Regions from separate parts of the Jeotgalibacillus haloalkalitolerans genome, predicted to be linked through region 2. Evidence: predicted binding sites of a transcription regulator. Region 2 holds the regulator's gene; each other region holds the start of a gene.

Region 1 (10,359 bases), on a different contig from region 2:
TGAAATTCGCTTCACCTTTTTTTGTTTTTAAATTAAAACTGGCTCACTGCGCGCCAGGCGGAGGCTTTCCGGACGGTGGTTGCCGAGCCTCCTCGGCTTCGCCTGTGGGGTCTCAGCTTCCCACTAATCGTCCCGGAGTCCCCGCCTTCTGCTCCATTCGCCTATTATTCATTAAAAAGTAACCACGAATCTTCTAAGCCCAGTTTAACTTAAAGTTATCAGACACATGGAATCCAATATTCAGACCAATAGTTTTTTTTCAAGTGTTCTTGTCCATTAGATTTATCAATAAACTTTATTAATTCTCTTAATATAATGTGTTGAGCCGCAACAGAACTTACTGCATTTTCTAAATTACCTTTAAAAACATTTGTAATTCTATCATGCTTAATTGCTTGATAATCTTCCCACCAACTTAAATTAGCATATGGTTTTGAAGAATTAATTTCCTCAAAAGGAAAAATTAATATATCATCATCATTTATAGTATTTATACCCGTTGCTAAACCTAACTCATTACTCATATTTTTTTCAATTACTTTAGCATAATCCTCCATCGAGAAATACTTACCTTTACTTTGCACACCATAATTTTTGCAAAGTTGTTTAAGTAACGAATCAATTTCCGAACATGCTAACAGTAATATAGAGGCAAGCTCATCTGAATAAGTATTTTTGTTTTTATCAGAATGTGTAACATATTGGTTGGTTTTCACTAACATTTTTTCAATTGATAAATAATACTGCCAATGCATTTCAAATAATGATCTGTCCAATAATTTATATCTCCTAGTTTTAAAATTACTGTATTTAAATTAATAATTTTTCTTGAAATAAAGTAGTTCCTTTTCGATATGAAATCCCGCACGCTGGTATAGTCTGATGGCGGTTTGGTTGTTTTTGCTAACGCAGAGGCTGATTTCTTTGATCTGCTGCTCTTCAAGCAGCAGCTGCATGACTGACCTGAGGAGTGTATAGCCTGCTCCTTTCCCTCTTGCGGCTTCATTAACAGCCAGGTACTCTACTGAACCTTCGCCGAATTCCGGATCTGATTCGGCATAGATATACCCGATGAACTGACCCTGATCGATCGCTGCCAGTAATGGACGGCTTGGGTTTGCTCTGTTTAAAATTGTTTTAGCATCATAGTAGGTTTCCGGAAAAACCTGATGATGCAGCTGTTCAAAAGCACTGAATTCATGATCTGATAATGCTTTGATTTCCATAGTTTCTGCTGACTTCCCAGGAGTGAATTGACTGGCTTTCAGTATGACTTCTTCTCCTTTTTGATCAGCTCCGAGACTGTTCATCCATTCAATTGCACTGGAATTTTCGTGTCCATAAAAGCCATACAGTGTAGTGCCTTCTGGAATCATATTTAGCAGATTGTTCGCTCTTTCTGACCAGTCTGCGCCGCTACTGTTAATAAACGGCCCCCACATTTCACCGCTTCCATCTTCATAATCAAGGATCAGCAGATCATCATTGAACCAGTAAATATGTTCTTCTGCGATCTCCTCATGGATTGTTTTTGCAATTTCGTCTGCATCAGTTCCGCAGTACCCGACGTATTGCGCTGCATCTTTATTTGCAGCGGCAATTCGGTTTGCCGCTTGTTCAGCTGTCTTCATCATTTATTTCCTCCCAGCACTGGTGACAATACAGATCTTTTTCGTGATAGATCCCGTCCAGGAAGCCATCCGCACAATAAACCGTTTTTCCACATCTGATACATTTTCCGACAACTTCGCGCATGATCTCACCTCTCCCCTTTTATTTCCATTTAGCTGATATAATTCCCTGCAAATTTTGAAAAAAGGACTGCCTTAGTTTGGCAGTCCTTTCATTCAACCGGTTCCAGCAGTCCCATCGTCAGGCACAGATCAAGCGCGAGACGTTTTGTACCTTTAGGGAATTTAATTTCAAGTCCATCTTCTGAAAAACCTTCAATCCGTCCAGTACCGAATACGCGATGCTTCACTTTCCTTCCCACTTCAAGGTCTGAAACTCTTCTTATTGCATTCGGATTTTGAGGCATCCTGCTTTCATCCACCTGCTGCGCTTCAGGCGGATTAATAATTTTATTAACTCTCAGTAAAAACGGTGAGGGGTTTGTTTTACTGCCTGCTCTGTTTCTATATGAAAGCAGCTCAAGCTCCTGTTCGGCGCGCGTCATTCCGACGTAAAACAGCCGCGCTGCCTCTTCCATCGGATCCTTATTTCCCTTGTCCTGCTCCTTCACATCACTTTTAGAAGGAATGACGTCTGCAATCAGATCAAGCATATACACCTTTTTAAATTCCAGACCCTTGGAGCTGTGAAGCGTTGAAAGTGTGACAGCATTTTCGTGTTTATTGAACTTCGACGTTTTCAGTAATGACTCCAGCTGCTTCAGACGATTTGCAAAAGCAACCATTCCTGTTTCCTTTTGCGCAATCTGTTCCAATGTAGAGAGAACATCATGCAGATATTCGATAGAGAATCCAAGGTTTTCACTCATCTTCTCAAGTGCACGATCATAGCCCGCCTGCTCTCTGATCAGTCGGATCACGCGGTACGGCTCGCCGCCTTCCATTCTTTCAAAAGCACGCTTCAGTCCATTAATCTGCTTACGCTGATAATCCTTGAGCGAGGTCAGGGCAAGCAGCCTGTCAAAAACGCTGCCTTCCTCCGGCTGCTTTTTCAGCTCAAACAGCTGCTGGCGCGTCACATAGCCGAGGCACTTCATTGAAATCTTCTCAAATAGATCAGTGCGTGTGTTATTAAATGTAAGACGCATAAAATTCAGGATATCTTCTACAATCCAGTGGCTGAAAAACCGTACATCTGAATCCTTCATATAAAACGGAATCCGGGCACGTTCAAGTTCATTCATGATGAGAATGGAAGAGCTGTTGGTTCTGTATAACACGGCAGCGTCCCTGTAGTCTTCAAGCTTTGAGAGTTCCTGTGCAAGGTAGGCTGCCTGATCCTCATAATCAGGAAATACCTTGATGCTGACAGGCTCTCCCTCATCATTTTCAGTAAACATATTCTTTTCATAACGGTTTTTGTTCCGTTTAATAAATTCATTCGCCGCATTCACAATCTCAGGTGTGGACCGGTAATTCTGCTCCATCATTAAGATATTTGCTTTAGGATATACCTTTTTAAAATCAAGCAGATACTGCGGTTCTGCAGCACGCCAAGTATAGATCGACTGGTCATCATCCGCTACCACACACAGATTCTGGTGAGGCTCAACCAGTTTTTCAACAATGGCATGCTGAACGAGTGAGGTATCCTGGCTCTCGTCTGTCAGCAGGTGATCATAGCGCTGCTGATACTTTTTTAAAAGCTTCCTGTCCGACTCAAACGCTTCAAGTGCCAGGGTGAGCATATCATCATAATCAAGCAGCAGCTTTTCCGGATCTTTTCGTTTTACCGCTTCGTACTCAGCTGCTATCTGCTCTGCATTCGTGACCTCGCATGTAACTATGCTCCATTTTTTTCTCGGCAGAAGCTTGTTTTTAATGAGGCTGATGTAATTTGACATGTCTTCAAGCTGATCATCTGTCATCGCTTCCTTGTTAAAGCGCTGGAATAACGTGCGTAACAGCAGTTTTTTGTTGGCTGTATAATCAGCCGGGTCTTCCACAGGTCCTTCAATCAGCTGCCAGGCTTTATTCTCTTTTCTCAGATAATCACGGACTACTGCAAATGCCAGGCTGTGAATCGTCGAAAAATCCACTTCAGGTAATGCCGGAAACATTCTTTTGTAGCGCTGCTTCATATCATCCGCGGCTGCTTTACTGAATGTAACACCTTTGATACGGACTGGATCCACACCTCGCTCCTCAATCAGATGTCCGATCCGCATCATAATGGTCGTCGTTTTACCAGACCCCGGAGATGCAAGCAGCAGAAGCGGACCGTCCCCATGGAGAACAGCCTGCTTTTGCACCTCATTCAGATTAACGCCAATCTCATTCTTCTTTCTTGTAAAATAATCTGCCATATCCGTTCGTCTCCTGTAATCTATTCTGTGATTATCGTAACACTGATTGGGGTTTTTGAGCAGGGGGGAGATGGTCATATTGTGTTGGGTCGGGGTGATATGGCATTCATTTGGAGGGATTGCTGCAGCTCCGGCTTGGATCACGACAAGTTTCCGGGTGTATCGCTACAACCCCGAGCCCGATTGCTACATCCTCGGCCAAAACAGCGACATCTCCCCCAACCCAGCCACCACACCAAAAAAGAAAAACCGCCTCATCAGCGGTTTTCCTAGACTAAAATTTCCTGTTCAATTTTCTTCATCTCATAAAACATCCCGCGGGCAGCCATCAGTTCATCAAATGATCCTTTTTCAGCAATCCTTCCGCCGTCCATCACGATGATCTGATCCATTTTCTCAAGACCATTCAGCTGGTGACTGATCAGACAGACTGTTGCATCTTCCGTACGTTCTTCAAGGTAGCGCATGATTTCAGCTGAGGTCACGTTGTCAATTGAACTGAGCGGCTCATCCAGCAGCCATAAGCTGCGTTTTCTGAGCAGTGCCCTTGCAATAGCCAGCCGCTGACGCTCTCCGCCTGACAGGTTCTCTCCTTTTTCCAGGACCGGATCATCCAGTGTGAATCTTGAAAGCTTCACTTTCTCAAGCATCCACAGCATTTCTTCATCCGTCAGTCCTTCCCTGGCAATCTGAAGATTATCCCTGATGGTGCCGAAGAAGAAGTGATTTTCCTGCATGACGACATTCGCTTTTTCCCAGATGTCTTCAGACTTGATGTGACGAATGGATTTATCCTGAAGTCTGATTTCTCCCTCGTTTGTTCTGAGTACACCAAGCAGCAGTTGAAAAATGGTTGATTTCCCTGAGCCGCTCGCTCCTACAATCGCCGTTTTTGAACCTGGCTCGATTGTAAATGAAGTATCAGCAATCGCCGGCCTTTCTTCTCCTTCATGTGTATAGGAAACAGACCCGAAGGATATCGCCGGCGCTTCATCAGTCAGCGATTCGAACGGTTCCGCTGCAGTGACAGGCTCAATATCTGTTACTTCGTTTAACCTTGCTGAAGCTTTCCTGCTGTCTTCTAAATGAGGCGGCAGTACAGCCATTGGCGCTGCATTTTCAAATATATTCAGTGACAGCATGACAAGCATCGCAAGAAATACCCCGTCCAGCTGTTCCTGCTGAACAAGAACGACACCCGCTGCCAGCACGGCCCATGAGATCAGGAGTCCTGCTGCCTGATTCACAGACTGGTTGAACATACTCTGACTGCTGCTTTTTTCCTGGTTTGCGATATAAGCGGCGGATGACTGATGAAGTGACACTTCTTTATCATCCAGCTGCTGATAAATTTTCAGATCACGGAATCCATACAAAACTTCAGCTGTGTCAGTAGAAAGTGCGGCACGCGATTCTCTTACCTTCTCTTCAATCTTCTGTCTGCGCATTGCAAAGATCGCGGGAATAATGAGTCCCGTTAACAGCAGGCCTGCTGCGAAAATCAGCGGAAACCAGAATGAATAGAAGGTGGTGAAAATCATGGCACTTAAGAATACAAATACAAGAACAATTGGCGGATAATAGACGCGTAAAAAGAAGTTTTGAAGGCTTTCCACGTCGCCTGTAATTCTCGCCAACAGATCACCGCTTCTGAATTTCTGAAAAATACCCGGCGCCAAAGGCTCAAGCTTTTCAAAAAAGCGGACGCGGATACCGGCCAGAATGTTAAAGGTTGCACGGTGAGAGACCATCCGCTCTCCGTATTTTGACCCTGCCTTCACCAGACCGAACACTTTTATAAAAGCAATCAGCAGAGTGAGTGTATAGACTGGCGGAAGAAGCGCAGCTTTGGAAATTAAATATCCGCTTGCTGCAAACAGACCTGCAGCCGTCACCCCGCCAATATAACCGAATAGAACAGAGTACCAGACGTTTTTCTTTTCAGCTGCGATTTGTCTTAACACAATTTCGAGTTCACGCATGTGCGCCACCCCCCTGGACCATTTCCTGATAGGCAGGCTCAATTAATAAGTCGTGATGTTTCCCATTCGCTTTCAGATTTCCGTCTTCAAGCATCAGGATCTGATCAGCATTTCTGATTGTATAAAGTCTGTGTGCAACTGTAATGACTGTTGCGTTCTTTGACAGTTCCTCCATTGAAGCGGTCAGAATCTGTTCCGTTTTCAGATCAAGACCTGTCGTCGGCTCATCAAAGAGAATCACCGAAGGCTTTTTCAGAAAAGCTCTTGCAAGCGCAAGTCGCTGCTTCTCCCCTCCTGAAAGTCCTCTTCCACCTTCTCCGACAGGTGTATCAAGTCCTTTTTGAAGCGCTTCTATCAGCGGTGTTAACCCTGCTTTTTCAGCTGCAGACTCAATCTCGCCACGCGTTGCTTCCTTTTTACTTCCGATCGCAATATTATCTGCAAGCGTACCCGAGAAAATAAACGGCTGCTGAGAGATATAGCTGAGCTGATCAAACCAGCTCTCTTCCTCATAATGCGAGAGCTCCTTGTCATTCACTCTGATCGCCCCTGATGACGGCGCAACCAGGCCGCTCAGCAGATTCAGCGCAGTGGATTTCCCTGATCCACTTTTACCGATTAATGCTACATTTTCGTATGGTTTAATATCAGCCTGTAATGGTCCGAGGCTGAACCCTTCTTTTCCATATTGAAAAACAGTCTGATCAAACTGAATGTGCGGCGGTGTGCCGGGCGTCAGTTTTTCACTACCCCAATTCACACGGTCTTCCTGCTTTGAGAGCTCTTCATCAATTAATTTAGCAGCGCCGATACTGCCGCGCCCTGTATGAAAAGCATTTCCAAGCTCCCTGATCGCCACGTAAAATTCAGGCGCTAAGACAAGCATGAAAAATGCCGTGAAAAATGTGACACTCTCAAAATAAATTAGTCTCAGTCCGAGTTCAAGCGCAACCAGTCCCACACCAAGCATTGAAATGTATTCAAGTGCCAGCGAAGAGATAAATGCAATTTTCAGTACTTCAAGTGTTGCATCCCTGAACTTCAGGCTGCTGTCTTCAATCGTATCCCGCTGTTTCTTTGCCTGACCGAAAAGCTTAAGCGTAGTCAGTCCCTGCAGTGTATCAAGAAATGTTCCTGAAAACGCAGAAAGCTGTTCAAGCTGTTCTTCAGATTTCTTTTGCGTTTTAATCCCGATGATGATAAAAAACAGCGGGATAAACGGCGCTGAAACAAGTAATACCGTTCCCGTAATCCAGTCCTGCCAAAAGGCTGTTACGATAATCATTAAAGGAATGAAAGCAGTTAAAGTGAGCTGGGGAATATACTTACTGAAATAACTGTCCACCTCATCCACTGCATCCATCAGCACGCTGACTTTGCGTCCGGACTGCCCCTGAAGTGAAGCCTGTACCGGATTCCCTGCGTATTTTTCAAGCAGCTTCTCACGGATTGTCTGCTTCACCTTTGCTGCCAGCCATGCGCCGGTCCGTCCACTTGCGTACGTCAGCATTGCACGGGCAATCAATGCCAGTGCCAGCCATCCGAATAGAGGTACTACATCCGAAAGGGATGCTCCTTTTAAAAACACTTCATCCACAATTTTGACGATAAAATACGCCTGCGCAATGATACTTACGCCGGTCAAAAAAGCGATCATGACCATGAGCAATTGTGTGCCTTTATATTGCTTCGCATATTGCGAAAGTTGATTCATAGATCAAATCTCTCCGATCATTGATTATTGACGATATTGTGAATAAATTCACATATTGTGTTAATCTTATTATAAATGATTATACGTGATTTTTCACGGTATAGGATTTTTTGAGCATATTTGTATGTAGGAATTAATAAATCAATTCGAACCGGTTCACTGCGCTTCAGGCGGACGCTTTCCCCGGGGACGGCGCTAAGCCTCCTCGTCGCTGCGCGCCTGCGGAGTCTCAGCTGTCCGTCACATCCCGGTGGAGTCGCCGCCTTACGCTTCGCTCACCTCAGCAATAAACTATTACAAAAATTGAGCTTTTAAAAAGCACATAACACTGTCGTTATTTAAACCAGCCCTTCTCCCTAAACCTCGAGATGGCTTCGATGCGGTTTGAGACTTCGAGTTTGTCGAGTATGACTGAGATATAGTTGCGGACTGTTCCGTTTGTGATAAATAGTGTACCCGCAATTTCTTTTGTTGTTTTGCCTTCAGCAATCAGTTCCATGACTTCTCGTTCACGTTCTGTCAGCGGGTTTGCTTCTGTCAGTGCCATATCGACGAGCTCCGGTGCATAGATTCTGCGTCCTTCCATGATTGTACGGATTGAGCGGGCAAGCTCTTCGCTCGGGCTGTCCTTTAATAAATAGCCGCTGACACCTGCGTTTCTGGCTCTTTCAAAATATCCGGGTCTTGCGAAGGTAGTCAGGATAATCATTTTACACGGCTCATCCTTTAATTCCTCGGCTGCATCAAGTCCTGTTTTGAGCGGCATTTCGATATCCATAATACAAATATCGGGCTTGAGTGATTTTACGATTTCTACCGCTTCCTCACCGTTTTTTGCCTTCCCGATCACTTCCATGTCATCTTCAAGATCAAGCAGGGAACCAAGCGCTCCGAGCAGCATGGTCTGATCTTCAGCTAATACAATTCTGATCATTGCGCTTCCTCCTTAGACACCTGCTTAAGCACGGTTGGAACACAAATCGTGATACTTGTGCCAAGACCGCTTTCTACATCCAGTGTGCCATTTACAAACTCCAGACGTTCTCTCATCCCTCTTAATCCATTCCCTTCAATTGAACGGTCCATCGAAAACCCTTTGCCGTTATCTTCAACAGTTACTTTTAATTCTTTCGGAAGCTGTTCAATCGTAACTTTACAATGCGTGGCACTGCTGTGTTTTACTACATTGGTAACAGCTTCTTTAAGACACATGCTGATTACGTTTTCCACTAAAAGGGGGACATTTTCAAGGATTGGATTGCCTTTAACTTCAGGTTTGATCTGTGCAACGTGAAGCAGCTCACGAATATGTGTAATCTCTTCATCAAGCTTGGTCCCTCTCATATCTGATACGAGCTCTCTTACTTCTTTTAGTGCCGTGCGGGCTGTCTGGTTAATATCTATCAGTTCACTTTTAGCACCATCAGGGTTTGCCGTGATCAGCTTTGCCGCCAGATCACTTTTCAATCCGATCAGTGATAGCTTTTGACCAAGTGTATCATGCAGGTCTCTTGCAATCCGCTGCCGCTCTTCCATCACCATCAGGTCTGAAATCCGCTTCTGTGCGTATTCAAGCTGACCTTCAAGCTTCTCCCTCTTGATTCTGTTGTATGAATTGAGCGGAAGTAAAATCACACCGATGATCGAGACGAGCACGAATGGGAACTGCGTGAAAAACAGCTGGTCCTGAGTAAAGAATGCGATGTTGACTGTGATAATTGTAGAGCCTACCAGAATGCCGTACAGTGTGAAGAACCCCACTTTATGCTGGACGCTTGCGATCATAAACGAAAGGAAAATCGCAAAATAAACAAATCCGAATAAGATCGTCATCGCGATACTGATCGCAATGGCAATTCCCACCCAGACATAATTCACCCAGCCTTTTGTCAGATAGGTCAGCCGGTAAGCCGCAAAAAACACCAGAATCATCGCCACACCTGTTGAAATTTCCACCCATCCGGATGACCTGAAAATAAAGTAAAAAGGCAGCATACAAAAGATAATCCAAATATATATATTTAACCCCGTATTTTTCGGAAAAATGTTATACCATTTATGCACAAGCATTCCGCCTTTCTCTCGTTTTAGTATAGCACGGATAAAAGATTGTTCAGAAGCATCGACTTTATGAAAAAACGCCTGAAAGGTATTCAACCCTTCAGGCGCTTTCCATTTATGATCTCGTCTGCATCCGACGAAGTTCAATTGACATTTTTTCTTTCTTAATCTGTCTTTTCACTTCATTGAAGCTGACAAATGTTTTACGTGATTCATCGTAAAGACGGAATTTTATTGACTCAAGACTTGAACGCATCGTAATCGTCGTCGCCTTATGAAGCGGCGGTGTTGATTCATGCGCTTTTTCAAGATGATAGTTCGGCACTCTCGGACTTAAATGGTGTACATGATGATAACCGATATTACCAGTCACCCACTGGAGCACTCTTGGCAGCTTGTAAAACGAGCTTCCATCTACCGCAGCCTTCACATAATCCCACTCAGACTCATCCTCAAAATAGGAATCCTCAAACTGATGCTGAACATAAAACAACCAGATCCCAAGGAAGCCTGAGATAAACATGATCGGCCCATGAACCAGCAGGAACGCTTCCCAACCAAGCCATAAAATCATGCCAGTATATAAAACAACAATTGAAGCATTT
Region 2 (10,359 bases):
TAAAAGTGATGGATATGCTGCGCGATGAAGGGGTAAAGATGATGACACTTGAGGTCAGAGTCAGTAATCATATCGCACAGTCCCTTTATGAAAAGCTTGGTTTTTCAAGAGGCGGTATCAGGAAAAATTATTATTCAGATAATGGAGAGGATGCATTAGTCATGTGGGTGAAGTTAAATGAGCAGTGAGACACTGATTTTGGGCATTGAGACGAGCTGTGATGAGACTGCTGCATCTGTTGTGAGAAATGGAACGGACATTGTATCGAATGTAGTGGCTTCACAGATTGAAAGTCATAAGCGTTTTGGCGGTGTGGTACCTGAGATTGCTTCACGTCACCACGTTGAGCAGATGACGATTGTGGTGGAGGAAGCATTGGAGCAGGCTGAGGTCACGATGGATGAGATTGATGCAATTGCTGTGACTGAGGGACCTGGACTGGTTGGTGCACTGATTATTGGTGTGAATGCAGCAAAAGCAATTGCGTTTGCGCATCAGAAGCCTTTGATTGGTGTGCATCACATTGCGGGACATATTTATGCGAACCGTTTAATAGAAGAAATGAAGTTTCCGCTCCTATCGCTTGTGGTGTCAGGCGGACATACGGAGCTTGTATTAATGAAGGAACACGGTTCTTTTGAAGTGATTGGTGAGACGCGTGATGATGCTGCGGGTGAGGCTTATGATAAAGTGGCGAGAACGCTTGGACTGCCTTATCCGGGTGGCCCGCATATTGATAAGCTCGCGCATGAGGGAACGCCTTCAGTGAAGCTTCCGAGAGCGTGGCTTGAGGAAGGCTCATATGATTTCAGCTTTAGCGGATTGAAGTCTGCAGTGATTAATACGCTCCATAATGCAGAGCAGCGCGGTGAGGAGATTGACGTGAAAGACCTAGCTGCAAGCTTTCAGGAGAGCGTAGTAGAGGTACTGACAGAGAAAACGAAGCGCGCAGTTGAAGAGTATGGCGTGAAGCAGCTGTTACTCGCAGGTGGCGTTGCGGCGAATAAGGGCTTGCGTACACGGCTTACTGAGATGTTTGATGAGAGAGAGGATCTTGAGCTGATCATTCCACCGCTGTCACTTTGTACGGATAACGCGGCGATGATTGCGGCTGCCGGTACTGTGTTGTATGAGCAGGGGAAAAGGTCTGCTTTGGATTTGAATGCGAATCCGGGGTTGATGTTATAAAGAAGGGACGTCTGCAGAGGCAGGCGTCCTTTTTTTCGATTCATGAATTGACATTCCAAATGAAATAATACATTCCAATGTTAATCGTACACAGGGCAATACCTATGAGTGAAGGCAATAAGAGTTTTGTAAAAGCACTGTGACTTTTCCTTCTGCCCGCAATATGGAGTGCACCGAAAAGGATCCCTGTAATCGCGATGATTGGAAATGCATTTCCCACTAAAATAAAGACCTCCCAGAAAAAATGTATTCCAGGCGCAAGGTAGATAAATAAGCTTAAGATACTTAGTAAAAGTCCTATAAAAAATGAGATATATGACATGATTTAACCCCCTGGGAGCAATATATAGTGAGTGAACTATTCATGCTTTGTCATCCGCTTTTCAAATATTGTCCAGGCTGAAAAAATCACTAAAACAGATATAAAAATCACGACAAGATAGTTAAACAGCATATTGAAATCCATTTCATTAATCATCATCGAAGCACCGGGATATTCAGCGCTATACTGAAAAAACAGCGGGTCATCAGGGTATATAAGGAGAGAAATGAGCACACCAATCACCATGCCGAATATGAGTGATAACCAAAACTTTTTAATGGTCATTCTCCTTTCTGAGAACTATTTTATGGGGAAATTTATAAGGTAAGTGTATCATCAATAGGAATTTAATTCCTTTAAATTTTCGCTTTGTTAAAGTTGGCTGTTGATTTCCGCTTCAGGGGGACGCTTTCCGCGGCCGGGCGGTGAGCCCGCAGGCTTCGCCATGCCAGGTCTCACACGTCCCTTCCTGCCGCAGGAGTCGCCCCCTTCCGCTACAATCACCAGCTGTGCAGAAACATCAATGATCTTTAACATAGCTTAAATTTTAAAAGGTGATTGAAAAGCTCGAAATTTTTTCGGTTATCTTCAACCTCCCTTTGATTAAATAAACCCCGGGGCGTACAATACAAGTAATGATGGATGAAACGGAGATGTAAGCCATGGAAAGAGACATTCAAGTCTACATAGATAGTGAAGAAAAGCGTACGCAGCTTTATAAAAGAACGCTGTGGGTGGTTGTACTTTCGCAGATCTTCGGTGGAGCGGGGCTTGCTGCCGGAATTACAGTTGGTGCGCTTCTTGCTCAGGATATGCTTGGAACTGACAGCTATGCAGGTCTGCCGGTTGCGCTTTTCACACTTGGTTCTGCAGGAGCGGCGCTATTGGTCGGAAGGCTGTCTCAAAAAGCAGGAAGGCGTATTGGACTTGGAACAGGCTTTATCACTGGTGGAATCGGAGCACTTGGTGTTGTCGGAGCTGCCGTATGGGAGAGTGTGCCGCTATTATTGATTTCCTTATTAATTTACGGTGCAGGAACAGCAACCAACCTGCAGGCACGTTATGCAGGAACGGATCTTGCGAATGATCAGCAGCGTGCGACAGCTGTCAGTATTGCGATGGTATCAACGACGCTTGGTGCGGTAGCCGGACCGAATCTGGTTGGTGTCATGGGCAGGTTCGCTGAATCGATCGGAGTACCGGCGCTTGGCGGCCCGTTTATTTTAGCTGCGGCAGCTTATATTGCAGCAGGAATCGTATTACTAATCATGTTAAAGCCTGATCCACTATTAATTGCGAGGGCATTCTCCGACTCAGTAAAAGAGGAGTCAGCGCCAGTTGATCAGTTTGACGTTTCCGGTCTGAAAAGAAGGGGCGTCATTACAGGAGCAGTCGTCATGGTGCTGACACAGATTGTGATGGTAGCAGTGATGACGATGACGCCTGTACACATGGGGAACCATGGGCATGAACTCAGTGCAGTCGGATTAGTCATCGGACTCCATATTGCCGCGATGTATCTGCCTTCGTTAATTACAGGTGTGCTGGTTGATAAGCTTGGACGGACATTTATGGCAGCAGCTTCAGGCATAACACTGCTGGCGGCTGGTGTAGTCGGTGCAGTTGCGCCGGGAGAGTCGCTGACAGGAATGATTATTGCGCTGATGTTACTTGGGCTCGGCTGGAACTTCGGCCTGATCAGCGGAACCGCAACAATCGTAGATGCCACACACCCTTCAGTACGGGCAAAAACGCAAGGGACAGTGGATGTCTTTATCGCATTATCCGGAGCGGCAGGCGGTGCACTCTCAGGAATGGTCGTCGGCGCATCCAGTTTTTCAATTCTATCACTCGGAGGCGGATTATTATCATTAATTTTAATCCCGATGATCTTCTGGGCAAGAGGAACAAAATCCATGAGAAGCCAAACTCAGCTGTGAAAAAGCTGAGTTTTTCTGTGGATAAGCTGTGGGTAAGTATGAAAAAGGTTGTATATAACTCGGCGTGTCGTTTTATGTGGATAATGTTAATAATTGTGTACAACCCTGTGGGTAATGTGTATAACTCTGTTGAAAAGCATGAAAACGCTGTGCGTAGTGTGCATAACTCTGTGCATTGTCATCATTCTGTTACACTGCGTTCACATTATATACATATTTGATTTGCAATTTTCACACAAATATAAGCGAAAAGTTATTCACAATTGCCTGATATTTCGGAAATGGAAGGATGGGGGAGAATGAGCGGGATTTGAAGAGAAATTGGGTGGGGTGGGGGTTTTAGTTTGTGAAATGTTTGGCAAAATTTTGCTGGCGCGTGCGTAGGTCAAATCACACTTTTCTGCGAACTGCAGCGGTTTTTCTCTGAACAAGGTCGTTTATTCTTTGAACATGGGATGTTTTTCTACGAACCAGAGGTGTTTTTCTACGAACCAGAGGTGTTTTTCTCCGAACATGCCTTGGGTTTCTATGAACCACCCCAACCGGCAAAGTATAGAAGTCTAATGAAGGCGCGGACTGGGTAAAATGACACAATCTCCGGAACCACATGCGAAATGTCCTGAACGACACGAGTAATCTCCTGAACATCCGTGGTAATCTCATGAACCACACGCCAAATCTCCGGAACACCCGCCATAATCTCCTGAACCAACCAACAGCCAACAAAAAACAGGAACCCCAAAAGGATCCCTGCCAAACAATCACTCACTCACTCACTCAATTCCTCTTCCAGCTCAGCCCACTCCTCAAGCAGCTGATCCATCTCAGCTTTTGCCTGATCAATGGCCTGATTTGACTCCATCACACGCTCATGATCCTGGAAAATCTCAGGGTCACACAGCAGATTCTCATGCTCTTCAATCGTCCCTTCAAGCTCCGTGATCAAAAGCTCAATTTCTTCAAGGCGTCTGCGCTTTTTCCGCTCAGCCTTCTGCTTTTCCTTATCCAGCGCAAAGGCTGATTTATCCGTCGGCTTTTCTGCAGCCGGCGCTTTCTCCAGGCGCTCACGTTCTTCAATCGCCGCCAGCTCAGCAATCTCACTCAGCTTTTCCATATAGTAGTCATAGTCACCAAGATATTCCGTGCTGCCGTCAGCAGAAAGCTCCAGCACCTTAGTCGCAAGTCTATTGATAAAATAACGGTCGTGCGATACAAACAGGATCGTGCCCGGGTAGTCGATCAGCGCATTCTCCAAAATCTCTTTGCTGTCGAGATCCAGGTGGTTGGTCGGCTCATCTAAAATCAGCAGATTCGATTTCTGCATCATCAGCTTGGCAAGCGCAAGACGAGCTTTCTCGCCACCGCTAAGCGTCGAAACCGGCTTCAGAACGTCATCCCCCGAAAAGAGGAAGTTGCCAAGCACCGTACGGATATCCTTTTCATTTTTCATCGGATAATCATCCCAGAGCTCATTTAACACTGTTTTATTAGAATGCAGTTCTGCCTGCTGCTGGTCGTAGTAGCCGATGCTGACATTTGATCCGTATTGAATCTGTCCCGCAAGCGCCGGCAGCTTTTTCACAATCGTTTTTAAAAGGGTGGACTTCCCAACACCGTTAGGACCGATCAGTGCGATACTGTCCTCACGCGTGATGGCTGCATTGATGTTTTGCGAAACAGGGGCATCATAGCCGACTGAGAGATCCTGCAGCTTCAGGACGTCGTTCCCGCTTTGCCGGTCAATGGAGAAGCCGAAGCTTGCTGATTTCTCATCACCTTTTGGACGATCCATTCTGTCCATTTTCTGCAGCTTTTTACGGCGGCTTTGTGCCATTTTCGTCGTCGAAGCCCGCGCAAGGTTTCGCGCGACAAAGTCTTCCATCTTCGCAATCTCTTCCTGCTGCTTTTCAAATTCCTTCATCTCGCGCTCATAATCAAGCGCCTTCTGATCCAGATAGCGGCTGTAGTTGCCGTGGAACTTCTTCGAGCGCTTACGTGAGATCTCCACAACCTGATTGACGATTTTATCTAAAAAATAGCGGTCATGCGAGACAATTAAAATTGCCCCTGGGTAACCCTGCAGATAAGACTCAAGCCAGCTGAGCGTATCAATGTCCAGGTGGTTGGTCGGCTCATCGAGGATCATGACGTCAGGCTTGGTTAATAGCAATTTACCCAGAGCAAGACGGGTTTTCTGACCGCCGCTCAGTGTAGAAATCGGCGTGTCATAATCAAACGACTGAAAGCGCAGGCCGTGGAGCACGGTTCTGATATCCGCTTCATATTGATAACCACCGGCATCTTTGAACTGCACTTGCAGCTCATCATATTCAGTCATTACGCGGTTATAGCGTTCTGCATTTTCATAAACGTCCGGATCTGCCATCTGCTGCTCGGCTTCACGCAAACGTTTTTCCATATCCTTTAAGTAATCAAATACAGTCATCATTTCTTCCCAGATTGACAGCTCGGATTCAAGTCCGCTGTGCTGCTCCAGGTAGCCGATCCACACACCTTTTGGCTTATTAATATCACCGTCATCATGTGAAAGCTGACCCGCGATAATCTTTAAAAGGGTGGACTTCCCGGCACCATTCCGGCCGACAAGCGCAATCCGGTCCTTCGTCTGGACTTCAAGCTTTATATTCGCAATAATCTCCTCAGCGCCAAATGACTTGGAGAGGTTATTGACCTGTAATAAAATCATTCGCTGTTCACCTCATTTTTCTACCTTTAAGTGTATCGCACCAGCGCGATGATAAGCAACGAACTGTCATTGTGAAAAAACTTGCATACTTTGCAAGCGGATACCTTAATGGTGTATGATACAATAGGGACTTGGATTGTATTTAAAAGGAATTTGTTGTGAAAGATTGTTCTTATATAAGTGGTTGTTGAGCTGCGCTTCAGGCGGATGCTTTCCGCGGGACGACGCTGAGCCTCCTCGGCTTCGCCTGCGGGGTCTCAGCTGTCCGTCACATCCCGCTGGAGTCGCCGCCTTACGCTACGCTCAACGCTTTAAAAATAGAGACAACTTCACCACAAAGACCTACATTATAGTTTGATAAATGAGAGAGTAAACCTATACGAAATTAGATTTACTCTCTCAGCTGACCCTTGGAGCAGAGGGCGGAGACTCCCGCCCAGGAAGGGTCAGGTGAGACTCAGCATGCGAAGCATGAGGAGGCTCACCGCCCGGGGGCAGGAAAGCGCAGCCCTCTGCGGAAAGGGTCAGCGGTTTCGAAGTGTGATCAGGGTGCAGTCCTGCACGGAGATCATCCGCATTAGAACCATCAACAACATATAGATTTGGAAGCGTTCACAGCTTCACTTTACATGCGGTGTCTATGGCACTGTTGGATTTAGGGGGAGTACAGGAATGAGTCAGGAACAAATGAAGATTCCTCAGGCAACGGCGAAGCGGCTGCCGCTTTACTACCGTTTTCTGAAGAACCTGCATTCATCAGGAAAGCAGCGTGTTTCTTCGAAAGAGCTGAGCGATGCTGTAAAGGTGGATTCAGCAACAATCAGACGTGATTTTTCTTATTTTGGTGCACTAGGCAAAAAGGGTTATGGGTATAATGTTGAGTATCTGCTGTCCTTTTTCCGAAAAACACTTGATCAGGATGAGACCACAAAGGTTATACTGATTGGTGTCGGAAATCTGGGTACTGCGTTTTTACATTATAATTTCCTGAAGAACAACAACACGAAGATTGAAATGGCGTTTGACGCCGATCCTAAAAAGGCTGGGACTTCGATTGGTGAAGTGCCTGTGTATGCGATGGATGATCTGGAGGAAAAGGTGAGGGAGAGCAACATTGAAGTCGCGATCCTGACTGTGCCGGCCGGTCCTGCACAGGGAATCACTGACCGCCTGATTGATCTGAAGGTAAAAGGCATTCTGAATTTCACACCTGCAAGGCTGTCTGTGCCTGAGCATATGAGGATCCATCATATTGATCTTGCCGTTGAGCTTCAGTCACTCATTTATTTCCTGAAGAATTATGGAACAGAAGACGTAGAAACGTCACAATTAGAAGAAATATAGAATAGCCAAAATGCTTAATTTATTTTATGATAAGAGAAGAAAGAGGAGGTGCATGCATCATGTTACCAGGTGGAATCAGCCTTGCCGTGATCGCAGTCGTTGCATTATTAATTTTTGGTCCTAAAAAACTGCCGGAGCTAGGGAAAGCAGCAGGCAGCACCCTTCGTGAATTCAAGGATGCAACAAAAGGACTTGCAGATGACGATGATGATGTAAAAGACACAAAGAAAGACGAAAAACAGCAATAATTACGGGATGGTGGCCATATGAACCAGCAAGATATGACCGTCCATGAACATATAGGTGAAATAAGAAAACGACTCATCATTGTAGTCGTTTTCTTTGTCATTTCGATGGTAGGAGGCTTCTTCTTAGCAGAGCCGCTGATGAAATTCCTCCAGTCTTCAGACGAAGCCGCGCAAATGACATTGAATGCATTCCGGGTAACGGATCCTGTAAAGATCTATTTCCAGATTATCATGTTCACTGCGTTGATCATGACGGCACCAGTTATACTGTATCAGCTTTGGGCGTTTATCAGTCCGGGTCTGCATGACAGAGAGCGGAAGGTAACACTCAGTTATATCCCTGCTTCAGTCATTCTGTTTTTAGCAGGCCTTGCGTTTGCATATTTTATTCTATTCCCATTCGTTGTCCGTTTCATGATGAACCTGTCGAACAACCTGGAGATTGAACAGGTCATCGGGATCAACGAATTCTTCCAGTTCTTATTCCAAATGACAATCCCGTTCGGCTTCTTATTCCAGCTGCCGGTGATCATGTTATTTATCACAAGACTGGGGATCGTCACACCAATGTTTCTGGCAAGCATCCGTAAGTACGCATACTTCGGACTGCTCGTCGTCGCAGCCTTTGTGACACCGCCGGACATCTTCTCACACATGATCGTAACCGTACCGCTGATTCTCTTATACGAAATCAGCCTGTGGATTGCGAAAATCGGTTATAAGAAAGCACAAAAAGCAGAAGCCGAGCAGCGTGAGCTAGAAGAACAGGAACGCAGAGAGCGGATCGACCGCGAACTTGCGAAAAAAGCAGCAATGAAGGAGAACAGCGGGGAGTGATTCCTGCTGTTTTCTTTTTTTGGGGGTTGGTTTGGGTGTGGTTCAGGAGATTATGGTGGGCGTTCAGGAGATTTCAGGTGAGGTTCATGACATTTTCATGGGCGTTCAGGAAATTACATAGGACGTTCCGAAGATTTGGCTGATGGTTCAGGAAATCGTGTCATTGTACTGCTCTCCGGTGTGGTGAATGAAGTTTATGATGACCATGGTGGTCGCCTGCACGTGTGGTTCTTAGAAAAATGAGTATTGTTCGTAGAAAAACCATCAAGGTTCTTAGAATCATCAGCCATGTTCGGAGAAAAAACGGACACCTTCTCAGAAAAAACAGGGTGGTTCGTAGAAAAGTGTAATTGTACCTACGTCCGAACCGCGCTTTTTGCCCTTAGCCACGCCCCGGTCCCGCCACAATCCCCCAACCCAAAACAAAAAAGCAGCGGCCCAAAGCCGCTACTTCTTATCCTTCATATGCTTCTTAATCTTAAAGTGGAGTCCAATCAGCCTCAAGCCTGCCCCGATATCATACGTTGCAAACGCAACAAACAGGTAGGCGAAGAAGCCCCAGCCGTTTTCGTTTACGCTATTTACAGCGAAGTAGACGAAAAATACCCCAAGTATTAGATAGAAGACACCGTGTCCTAATGGAGATTTCATTTACAAAATTCCTCCTATTGCAAAGCGCCACAGTACGAAGACTGCTTCATTCAGTTCAATCATACGCTGAATCTCGTCAGCAAAGAAGAACTGGGTCATCACGACAAATGTGTTGATCGCCATATGTGCGATGATTGGAACGATGATTCGTTTAGTATATGCATAAAGAAATGCGAATGCATAGCCCATTGCCGCATATATCAGAATATGTGTGAAGTCAAAGTGAATCACCGCGAAGATCAGCGCACTGATCAGTCCTGAGATAAAGAAATTATACTTACGGTAGAACCAGCCGAAGATCACGCCACGGAAGACAATTTCCTCTAAAATTGGTCCAATGACCGCGACCGCTACTGCAGCGAGCGGGACATATGACAGCAGGCTGATGATGTCAGCTGTATTTTGTGATCCCGGGTCAATCCCGATCAGCGTCTCAATGCCGACTGCAATCGCCTGACTGAAGAATGCCAGGAAGATCCCGATAAATGACCACAGCGCCGCCATCCCCGGACTTGCCTTTTTACCCGGCAGATCCATGACGCCTTTATTTTTATTCATGATCAGTAAAATAATGATCAGCGCAATTGTAAAGCTGATAAAGATCCAGTAGCCCGATATTGAATACAGCAGCACGGCAGGCTCACTGTCGCTGACCATTCCGCTGATAAATAATGCGAGTGGTACAGCGATAAATGTGGAAAGCTGCATAGCCACGTATGTGATTAATATAATGAGAAAGGTGCGGTTCACAATCATACTCCTTTGAAATAGATTCGTTCTGTTTATTCTACTATTGAACTACACCACCTTCAATTGATAGCTACGATGTCAGACGTATTAAGTAGACATTTTGTGAATAGGGTGTGGAGGATGTGCTTTTGAAAACCGCTGTCCTTCTCCGTGCAGGACTTCGCTTTCCTGCCCCCGGGCGGTGAGCCTCTTCACGCTTCGCATGCTGAGTCTCACCTGTCCCTTTTCCGGGGCGGGAGTCTTCGTCCTGCACTCCGAAGGACAGCTGAAGAGTATTCATCACACGATACATTCATAAAACTGGACAAGTCTACATATTAAAAGGGGGTGTGACTTTTCAACTTAGTGAGTATTACATAATATCTTCATCCA
Region 3 (10,359 bases), 210 kb from region 2:
GTCTCATCATAATACACATCTGAGATTTTAGAATAACAATATTGAACAAAATCCAAGACAGAATATTTATTTGGAAAATTCCATTCCTCAAATTGTCCAAATTCTTCAAAAGAAGGAATATAACCTTTAATATCAGCTATTAATGTTTTTCTATCTGTACCAATTATTTGTCTTCTATCGTTATACATAGGGAAGTGTTTACAAAAACAAAGTTCATACCTGTTGAAAATACCTACAATTGCATTAAAAACATTAAAGTTAATTTCTTCGGAATTTAACTCTTTTTTTCCAAGTTCATTATCACTAAAAAAGTCCAAATTTCTTCCTCCTTCTAATACCAATATTTTCATTTTACTATTACAAAAGAAAGTTGACCACGAAAAGTCACATATTTTTCTCGATGTTGTTACTCCGAATAGGACAATCTCTTGTCCTCATAACCTGTATGGAGGGGGAGACAACATGGAGAAGACTATCATTGATGAATACACGAGCGGAAAAGAACCAATTGAGGAACATAAGATTGAAGGTGTAGGGATCGTGAAAGTGTATGGAGAATTGAACGTGGAAAAGTTAGTGCAACGATTACTCAAAACAAAATACATGGCAATATAATAAGGAAGCAAGGTGTGAGATTGATCCACTCCAATGCTTCCTTTTCTTTTTGTATATTGATTGCATTTTATAATTAATTTGTTTGTAAATCATTGTTGCAATCATTTCAAGATGGGCAAATTCTTCTGTCGCAATATCATTCAACACGCCGATCACTTTATCCGGAATGGTGTAGCGCTGATTCATATAGCGAAGGGCAGCAGCGAGTTCACCATCAGCGCCGCCGTATTGCTCCATTAAGTATTTTGCAAGGGTAGGGTTACATGTACTGACTCTTACAGGATACATAAGCTTTTTTTCATAGCTCCACAAATCGCATACCTCCTTAATTAAAAGCGGAAGGCGCTTGCTCAGCTGCGACAAGCATAAGACGCGGAACGAAAAAGGGCGAACTTTCCCTTTATCGTTCAGTGGCTTATGACTCGAGCAGGTAGCGCCAGAAGCTGGATAAAGTGCTTAGACCTGCCATGGCCATGGGGATTCAGCCCATTCCCAGTGCTGGAGTTCCTGCGTCGGCATTCCAAAACGAAGCGGACCAAAACACGCTTCAAATTCAGTCTTCAGTCTGCTGCTATAAGCACTGTAATAATTGTACTGCTGAATCGCCTGCGCATCATCAGGGTGGGTATTAAGGTAGAGCACCAGATCATAAATCACAAAATCTATTGCCTGAATCGCCTCAAGCTTTGTGTAATACTCTTTTGGCAGCTGTCTTTCCATCGGGTGAACCTCCTTTATCCGCGATAGGGGCTCTCGTAGTAATCAAAAAACGGTTCCCAGAGCGTGCCTTTTTTGAGTGCTTCTAAAGGTGGGAACTGGGGGAAATCAGGTGGCTGGAATCCGATAAATAAGTTTGGCGGTACGACATATACTTTTGGACCAAGCGGCGGGCATGGATCGAACATTCCCCGGAATGGAGTGTGAAAACGTCTGAATGGGTTATTCGGCTGAGACATAGCTGTCCCTCCTGTGGATTCATATTACCTGAAGAGTATATGCTGGTGGGGAAGGGAGTAGAAGTGGTGATTGTCGGTATAGTTACTGGAGTTGTAGCGATACACCTGGGAGGTTATCGCTATCCCCGGCTAGGTTGTAGCAGTTCGTCCAGCAGATGTCTCAATCTCATACTTCGAATGCCGCACCACACCCTCTTAATGCATTTAAGAAACTAAGTCCTGGTTTCCCAAATGCATGCAGGGCTGCAGCAGCCGTTTGTCGCTATTTTTGCTGGGGGTGTAGTAATCAGGGCTGAGTATGTAGCGATACACCCGGAAACCTGTAGCAATTCACGCCGTTTTTGTAGCGTTCCACTCAAATGGATGTCCTATCGACCACTTTGAGTGTAGCCACGGTTCCCGTTTTAAGTCCAAACAAAAAAGAACCGCCATCCCAGGCGGTTCCTTTCTAATCTAATTATCGCTGTTCCAAACGTGCAATACGCTCATCAAGATCCGGATGAGTAGAGAACAATCTCATTACGCCGCCCTTACCACTGATTTTCATCGTAGCAACAGCTGAATCATCTGTATGATCTTTTACATTTGTACGGTTAACCTGTGCTTTTAATGAACGCAGTGCGTGCGCCATTTTATCATTACCTGCTAAATCACCGCCACCACGGTCTGCATGGAATTCACGGTGTCTTGAGTAGGCACTCACAACCAGGCTTCCGAGAATCGAGAATAGAATCTGGAAGATAATGATTGCTGCGAACTGCACCACAAACTGCAGATCTTCACGGACAAAGCGGCTGAGTATGATCGCAACGATACGCGACAGAAATACAACAAATGTATTCACGATACCCTGAAGCAATGTCATTGTTACCATATCTCCATTTGATACGTGTGCCACCTCGTGTGCGATGACGCCTTCAACTGCATCGTCATCCATGTTATCTAGAAGCCCCTGAGATACCGCTACAAGTGACTTCTTTTTAGAAGGACCGGTTGCAAAGGCGTTGACTTCAGGAGACGGATAGATCCCGACCTGCGGCATATGCGTTAAGCCTGCAGCACGTGAAAAGCGGTGTACCTTTTCAACTACCTCACGTTCCTGTGCAGTCAGGCTGCCATCCGGATCTAATACCTTTACCTTCATCATCCATTTAGCCATCATGCGTGACATTGCAAGCGAGATGAATGATCCTGCAAAACCTACAATTAAACTGAATACACCCAGCGAAATGAAATCAATACCAAGCCCTGGTCCACCTGTCTGGAATGAACCGTTAATTCCTGTATATGAAACAATGAGTGACCAGACGATCACAATTGTCGTCATGACAAGGATGTTCGTTAAAACAAAAAGTAAAATTCTTTTGCCCATTTATGCGCCTCCTAATAGATTAGTTTGTGATTATTGTAGCATAGTTTTCTTTGGAAGGCGTGACAAAAGAATGGCGGAATATTGCTTCATTAAAGCGTCTTAATTGTTTAAGTGAAAAACGGTCAGTACAATTAAACCATGATCTAAACAGACAGGAGATTTTAACATGAATCAACCAGTACTTATCGTCGGAGCAGGGTTAAGCGGTTTATATACGGCATCATTACTTTCAGACAATGGAATCACGTGTAAAGTGATCGAATCAAGAGACAGAATCGGAGGAAGGGTTCTGTCTGAAGAGGCTGCAGGGTCAAGGTTTGACCTGGGACCAACCTGGTTTTGGCCGGAACATGAGCCAGCCATTACAGCGCTCATAAAAAAGCTCGGATTAAAAACATTCACCCAGCACACAAAAGGTGAACTGTTATTTGAACAGGCTGCTGACAGCCCTGCACAGCGACATACCCTGCCTGCTCATGCGGCTGAACGGTCGGAGCGCGTTGAAGGTGGCATGCAGTCACTGATCGAAGCAGTCGCAAAGACGCTCCCTGCCGAAACAGTGGAATTAAATACAACGGTAACTGAGATTGAAATGAATCAGAAAAATGAAGTGAGCGTTCATGCAGTGAATGGAGATGAGGAGGACGTGTCGTATGAAGCAGCCTCAGTCATACTTGCACTTCCCCCGCGCCTGTTGAAAAGGATTTCCTTTTCACCTGAGCTGACCGGATTGTCTGATCTGCCAACCTGGATGGGTGGGCAGGCAAAAATCATCTCAATTTATGATCGTCCTTTCTGGCGTGAAAAAGGTCTTTCGGGTCAGGCGATGAGCTGGATCGGACCACTTCAGGAAATTCATGATGCATCACCGCAAAAAGGACCCGGTGCACTGTTTGGCTTTTTCAGCTTAACAGCTGCACAGCGGCTTGAAATAGGAGAAGAAAAAGTAAAGACCCTTGTGAAGGATCAGTTTGAGAGGTTATATGGTCGGGAAGCCGGACAGCCGGTTGCTTTATTGTATAAGGACTGGGCAACAGACACTGATACAGCAGCAGATGAAGATGCGCTGCCGCTGACTGATTTCCCCCAGTATCAACCGCAGCGTCCATTTGATGTAAAAGATCCCTGGCACCATACATTATTCTTTGCCGGAACAGAAACATCTTCAGGATCCGGGGGGCATTTAGAAGGGGCGATCCGGTCAGCAGAGCGGGTGGCTGCCTCAATCATCAAGCTGAATTAACTAATTAATCTAATATTAAAAAACACTATTGTACTGTTAGCGCTTACCCATTTACACTGATCTGTGAATTGAATCACAAAATTTACATGGAATTCAGGATGGTGAAGAATGGAACAGTCTACAATTGAGAAATTATTAGGCGCCGCTACTTTAAAAAGAGACTTACTGAAGGAGCAGCCAAATCATTATATAGTACGTGCGATGCTTGCCGGCATGTATGTGGGAATGGCCGTTGTGATGGCATTCCGCCTGGCGCAGCCGTTTTACGAGGCAGCATCACCGGCGACTTATTTTATTAATGCAATCTTCTTTGGCGTTGCATTTTGCTTAATTTTATATGGGAAAACGGAGCTTTTTACATCAAATACGATGTATATGGTCGTCGGCGCGATGAAGAAAAAGACGAACTGGATGGACACACTGCGCGTATGGGGCGCATGCTACCTTGGGAATCTGGTCGGTATTTTATTTTTCACAGGACTCATTGTGATGACCGGACTTTTTGCCACAATGGACCCGGCAGAATCTTATCTGATCACGGCTGCTGAAAAGAAAATGAACCTGCCTTATTCAGAGATGTTCTTCAGAGCGATCCTTGCCAACTGGCTTGTCTGTCTGGCTGTATGGATTCCGCTTCAGGTAAAGGATGACATGTCTAAAATTGTACTGATGATTTTATTTGTCTTCACCTTCTTTATTTCCGGATATGAACATAGCATTGCAAACATGGCACTGTTCTCAATCGCACTGACAGCACCGCACACGGCACTTGTCACTGTACAGGCAGCGGTAGAAAACGTGCTGATCGTCACGCTTGGTAACATCGTTGGAGGCGCGTTCTTTGTAGGCGTTCTCTACACATATCTCAACTCAGTAAAGAAAGAAAAAGAACTTACATCATCTGCTAAAGCGTCAACGCATAAGGCTGCTTTAGAAAAATAATGAACAACAGACTGTCTTTATTCAGTGGGAACTGAGTAAGGGCAGTTTTTATTTTACATAAATTCAATTGAAATATTTTACATGCAAAAAAAGGTATTTCAGCGGCTGTATTGAATAATACCCTTTATTGGAATCATTTGTAGTGAGAAAAAGGGTGGGGGGAGTCAACTGAGTCCGGCTGAAAATATCAATTTTATGATCATTGCATTGGCGGTACTGCTATTGATCGGGATCACGTGGGGGATACTGAGAAAGAAAAGAAAGGCTGCAATGTCAATCTCAATTCTGCTGATCATTGTTTACGCGGCTGGTTATGTCTATTATCCAGTCTATAAAGAACAGACACATGCCAAGCGCTATAGTGAAATGATAGCTTATCTGGGTGCAACTTATCCGGAAGAAACCTTCAGTGTAAGACCGGAAAAATATGAAGAGGGTGTTACGGTCGGAAGATTTAATATTGCACGTGCAGGTACACCGGAAATGGGTGTCACCATGAAGGTGGATCAGGATGGTCACGTAATTCAGACAGGTACCTGGACAGATAAAGCCGCTCCGGAGCAGGAAGAGCTGTGGCGTGAGATCAGATTTATCCGGAGTCCTGGTTACAGCCTGGATCAGGAGCTTCCAGAGGTGCAAAAAGTGGATCAATTGATTGATGGCGATTTAACGGTATTTGCACTTGAGATCAACCAGGCTCCCGCGATTGCTGTATTTAATTACAATCAGGGCGGATACAGCCTGCTGGCATTTGAAGAAGGTCATAAAAATGAATTTGTACAGGCAGAATCTGAAGGGTATCTGTATGTGTATATTGATAAAGCTTTTAAAAGAGACAGGATTGATCTTTTGAACAGGGAAGGTGAAACGCTTGATATCTCTGGACAAAAAGGCATGCTGATCGTAAAAAAATAATATAATCAGGAGGCTCATATGTTTACAAAACTCGGACAGGTCATGTTGTATGTCAAGGATCAGCAGGCAGCCAGACGTTTCTGGACAGAAAAAGCAGGTTTTCAGGTCATTGCAGAAGAAAGCTCACACGGTATGCACTGGATTGAGATCGCACCTGATCAGGACTCGGAAACCACAATTGTCCTTCATGACAAAGCAGCTGTTGAGAAGATGTCACCGGGTGTTCATCTCGGCACACCTTCCCTGATGTTTTACAGCCATCAGCTTGACGTACTTTATCAGGATCTTACAGCAAAAGGCGTAACGGTCGGGGAGATTGTGGAGATGCCGTCCGGAAGGGTATTTAATTTTGCTGATGATGAGGGTCAGTATTTTGCAGTGATGGAAAAGTAAAAGTGTGAACTTAATTGAATAAATTCTATACTGATAGGGAATTTCTTTCTATATACCAATAGAGAGAAATTCCTTTTTGCCTTCAGTCAACTTTTTTCCCTTTGATTCACTTCATTTAACACCCTAAACACTAATGACTCCCTATAAAAAGGTTTGTATAGACCCACTCAGGGGCAGTCTGGTAGGATAATGAAGCTGCAACAAATTTGCACAGGTGGTGTTGGAAATGAACAATCGATTTAAAGAAGCGGAATTTGCCACATGGGTCGGAATCGTGGCAAACACGCTGTTAACGATATTAAAAGGTGTATTCGGTTATATTTCAGGAAGCCGGGCACTTGTGGCGGATGCGGCTCACTCTGCTTCAGATGTAGCCGGGTCAGTCGCTGTGCTTGCCGGACTCCGTACAGCAAGAAAACCGCCTGATGAAGATCACCCTTATGGTCACGGGAAAGCAGAAAATATCGCGACAATCATTGTAGCGATTCTGCTCGTGGTTGTAGGTGTGGAGATTGCGACTTCATCAGCAGGGGTTTTCTTTGGAGAGGTGCCTGAAGCGCCGGGCACGATTGCGCTTGCTGTCATTTTATTTTCTATTCTTGTAAAAGAAATTCTATTTCATTATAAAAAACGGATCGCTAAAAAAATTGACAGTTCTGCGCTGATGGCTGAAGCCTGGCATCACCGGTCTGATGCCCTTTCATCTGTCGCTGCGTTCCTGGGGGTTGGAGGTGCAATCCTTGGTGAAAGAATGGACCTCACATTTTTACTGTATGCCGATCCGGTTGCAGGATTAATTGTCTCGCTGATTGTTATCAAAATCGGTTTTTCACTCGCGAAGGAAGCCGGTTCAATCATGATGGAGCAGGTGCTTGATTCCGATAAAACAAATCCATTCGTCGAAACAGTCATGGCAACACCCGGTGTTAAACGGGTAGATGAGCTGTTAGCCAGAACGCACGGTCATTACATTGTCATTGATATTAAGGTAAGCGTGGATCCATACATCACTGTAGAAGAAGGACACCGCATTTCTAAAAACGTAAAACGCCGGTTGCTCGAGCGCCATCAGGATATCAATAACGTGCTGGTTCATATTAATCCGTATAACGAAGAATGATTTCCTTTCATAAATATGTTCAGACACGCATGATGACGCTGAATAAGGGTATCGGTAAGGTAGGTAATTTATTTTACGCTTTATTAAAGTCCATTGTTGTTTCTGCACAGCTGGTGATTGAAGCGTAAGGGGGCGACTCCTGCGGGCTCAAGGACAGGACCAAAAAACGGTCCACCGACGGAAAGCGTCCCCCTGAAGCGGAAATTAACAGCCAACTTTAACAAAGCGTTATTTTAAAGGATTCCATATTAAATATAGTTAGCAGGATTGAAAATGTGCTAACGTAATGAAAAGAATCTGTGCCTATCAGCTGGATGAACGAAAGGAGCACGTCTCATGGCTGTGATCGAAACAGATGTACTGATTATCGGAGCAGGACCCGCCGGACTTATGGCTGCAAATGTCATGACGAAGCGGGGCGTGGACTATATCTGCCTGGAGAAAAAACCGGGCCGTTCAGTGCTGTCAAAAGCACTTGGGATCCAGGCGAGGTCACTTGAGCTGTTTGAATTCCTCGGCGTCAACAAGCCTTTTTTAAAAAGAGGCTATCCGGGCCCCGGTGCAAAGCTTCACCTGGCCGGAAAGCATCCATCTTATGTTGAAATGTATCATATAAAAAGCAGATATCCTTACCTGCTCATTATTCCGCAGGATGAAATTGAAGAAATATTAGAGAATCATCTCAATGAAAGAGGCGGACAGGTTTTCAGGCAGCACGAAGTCCTTGATGTTGTGCAAAAGGATAACGGTGTGTATGTAACGGCTGTTCACAATGGCATCACCAAAACATACTTTGCCAAATATCTGCTTGCCTGTGACGGTGCGCACAGTAAAGTCCGTAAAGAACTCGATGTGCCATTTATCGGTGAAGATGAAGGCATCACATTCTTTACAGGTGACGTTGAAATTCCCGACATGAAAGAAATTCATATTAACCTTCACCTGAATGACAGGGGGGCTGCCGCATTCTTTCCATATAAAGACGGCACCTACCGCGTTGTCGGCTTTGACCGGACAAGGCAGGGCGGTCCGCGCAGGCGTGAAATGAAGCTGCACGAACTTCAGACAACGCTGGATACCATTCTTGACCACTCTTACAAAGTCCAGCATCCGAAATGGCTTGCCTACTTCGGCACAGCACACAGACAGGTACCGAATTACCGTGTCGGAAATGTATTTTTCGTTGGAGATGCAGCGCATGTCAACAACCCACTCGGCGGTCAGGGAATGAATATCGGACTTGAAGACGTCGGAAATCTCTGCTGGAAAATTGACACGGTTTTAAAAGGCTATGCGGGCAACCCATTTTTAGATACGTATCACGAAGAACGTGCGCCTGTAGCCAAAGAAGTCATCTTTAATACCACAATGGAGCTCAAGCTCATTCACATGAAAGGGTTACTCGGCACAGCTAGAAACTGGTCGGGAAAAGCAGTCCTGACACAAAAATGGGTTCAGTCCAGATTCGCCAATGCCCTTTCTCACGTGCACAGTGATTATGATAAAACACCGATTAACCGTTCATTTAAAGACAAATCCTTACCGCGAAAAGCAATTCAGGCCGGCGAACGCGTACCGGACCAGATTCTTTTTAATGAAGGAACCACAGATGAACGCCTTTACCCGCTCATTCAGCGGATCGGCTACGTCTGCCTGATTTATATTGACTGCTATGAGCAGGACCTGATTGACTATGCGTATGACTTCGCCCATGAAGCGAACCGGGCGTTTCCGGATATGCTGAAGGTCTATCTCGTTGCGCGTGGCGGCACTGTCATCACAGAGCGGGACGAGCTCCCGATTATCTACGACGTGCATCGCGACCTTGATCAGAACCTCGGGATGCAAAAGGGCAGCACGCTCTTCATCCGTCCGGATGGCCACGTCGGCTTCCATGATGGATCAGCTGATGTGAGGAAAGTGATGGCGAAGCTGAAGCGGTATTTTATTTAAATATTTAATGTTATGAAGAAGCCTTGCTTTTTGGGGGGCTTCTTTTTTTGTTTGGAAGTGTTTGGACGGATGGGGGGCTGGTTGGGCGGCGATTGGTACAAGATCGGAGTGAATAGCTACAAGTATCCGGGCGTATCGCTACAACTTCAGCCGAGATTGCTACAACTCCGGCAGAAACACCGACAACTGGCGTCAGCTGCCCTGCATGCCTTTAGGAAACAGATCTTTGGTTACTTAAGGGCATGAAGAGGATGGTTGAAACAACCGCAGTGTGTGAAAGGTCATGGTCGGCCGGCGATTGCTACAAGATTGGGGTGAATGGCGACAAGAATCCGGACGTATCGCTACACCTCCGGGCGTAATTGCTACAACTCTGGTGGAAACACCGACAAGCAGCACCGGCTGCCCCAAAAAACTTTTTTCAAAAAAAGTGATCCAAAACAAAACTCCTTACGTTAGCTGTTCAGAGAAACATAATACAGTTCAGAAAAGGAGACATATCATGACAAACAAAAAATTACTTAAACGAATCGCAGCACCCGTACTTGGACTATCATTAATCGCACCTACTACAGGGCTTGCAGCAGAGGAGCCAACGGCAATCACGCCGGCATCGGATCTCCGTTCAACATTGGATCAGTTACTTTCAGAGCATTATGTACTGGCAGTGAATGCGATGGTGAAGGATTACAACGATGCACCGGATGAAGAGCAGGCTTATGCAGCGCTTGAACAAAACGCATTAGATATGACACCGGCAATCGAATCAATCTACGGTGCAGAAGGTGCACAGCAGTTTGAAGATATTTTCGTTAATCATAACGATTACTCACCGGACTTTGTGGAAGCA

What was found. Region 2 encodes Rex, which represses fermentation and respiration genes when NADH is low (regulators of the CRP and FNR family bind a similar motif). Its sites were predicted from a motif close to TTGTGAAATATTTCACAA; they were not measured.
Region 1: a site for Rex is predicted at 7,730-7,747, ahead of cydD (thiol reductant ABC exporter subunit CydD). Genes of this name have one in related genera too.
Region 3: a site for Rex is predicted at 4,248-4,265, ahead of UFB30_RS11205 (formate/nitrite transporter family protein). Genes of this name have one in related genera too.

The regions. Positions count from the first base shown of each region.
Region 1 is NZ_JAXQNN010000005.1:199,082-209,440, forward strand. It holds gene UFB30_RS13965 (hypothetical protein) at 219-776, opposite strand; gene UFB30_RS13970 (GNAT family N-acetyltransferase) at 816-1,634, opposite strand; gene UFB30_RS13975 (hypothetical protein) at 1,618-1,755, opposite strand; gene UFB30_RS13980 (ATP-dependent helicase) at 1,844-3,997, opposite strand; gene cydC (thiol reductant ABC exporter subunit CydC) at 4,267-5,979, opposite strand; gene cydD (thiol reductant ABC exporter subunit CydD) at 5,972-7,693, opposite strand; gene UFB30_RS13995 (response regulator transcription factor) at 8,028-8,627, opposite strand; gene UFB30_RS14000 (sensor histidine kinase) at 8,624-9,757, opposite strand; gene desA (Delta(5) desaturase DesA) at 9,870-10,359, opposite strand, start outside.
Region 2 is NZ_JAXQNN010000003.1:1,844-12,202, forward strand. It holds gene rimI (ribosomal protein S18-alanine N-acetyltransferase) at 1-188, shown strand, start outside; gene tsaD (tRNA (adenosine(37)-N6)-threonylcarbamoyltransferase complex transferase subunit TsaD) at 178-1,188, shown strand; gene UFB30_RS10035 (hypothetical protein) at 1,547-1,795, opposite strand; gene UFB30_RS10040 (MFS transporter) at 2,173-3,450, shown strand; gene UFB30_RS10045 (ABC-F family ATP-binding cassette domain-containing protein) at 4,220-6,157, opposite strand; gene UFB30_RS10050 (redox-sensing transcriptional repressor Rex) at 6,830-7,501, shown strand; gene UFB30_RS10055 (twin-arginine translocase TatA/TatE family subunit) at 7,561-7,749, shown strand; gene tatC (twin-arginine translocase subunit TatC) at 7,768-8,586, shown strand; gene UFB30_RS10065 (YdiK family protein) at 9,034-9,237, opposite strand; gene UFB30_RS10070 (CPBP family intramembrane glutamic endopeptidase) at 9,238-9,987, opposite strand.
Region 3 is NZ_JAXQNN010000003.1:208,439-218,797, forward strand. It holds gene UFB30_RS11170 (hypothetical protein) at 1-317, opposite strand, end outside; gene UFB30_RS11175 (hypothetical protein) at 463-615, shown strand; partial or broken gene UFB30_RS11180 (manganese catalase family protein) at 697-927, opposite strand; gene UFB30_RS11185 (spore coat protein CotJB) at 1,072-1,335, opposite strand; gene UFB30_RS11190 (spore coat associated protein CotJA) at 1,350-1,571, opposite strand; gene htpX (protease HtpX) at 2,029-2,943, opposite strand; gene UFB30_RS11200 (flavin monoamine oxidase family protein) at 3,110-4,186, shown strand; gene UFB30_RS11205 (formate/nitrite transporter family protein) at 4,295-5,128, shown strand; gene UFB30_RS11210 (hypothetical protein) at 5,324-6,043, shown strand; gene UFB30_RS11215 (VOC family protein) at 6,062-6,436, shown strand; gene UFB30_RS11220 (cation diffusion facilitator family transporter) at 6,663-7,556, shown strand; gene UFB30_RS11225 (FAD-dependent monooxygenase) at 7,893-9,509, shown strand; gene UFB30_RS11230 (copper amine oxidase) at 10,012-10,359, shown strand, end outside.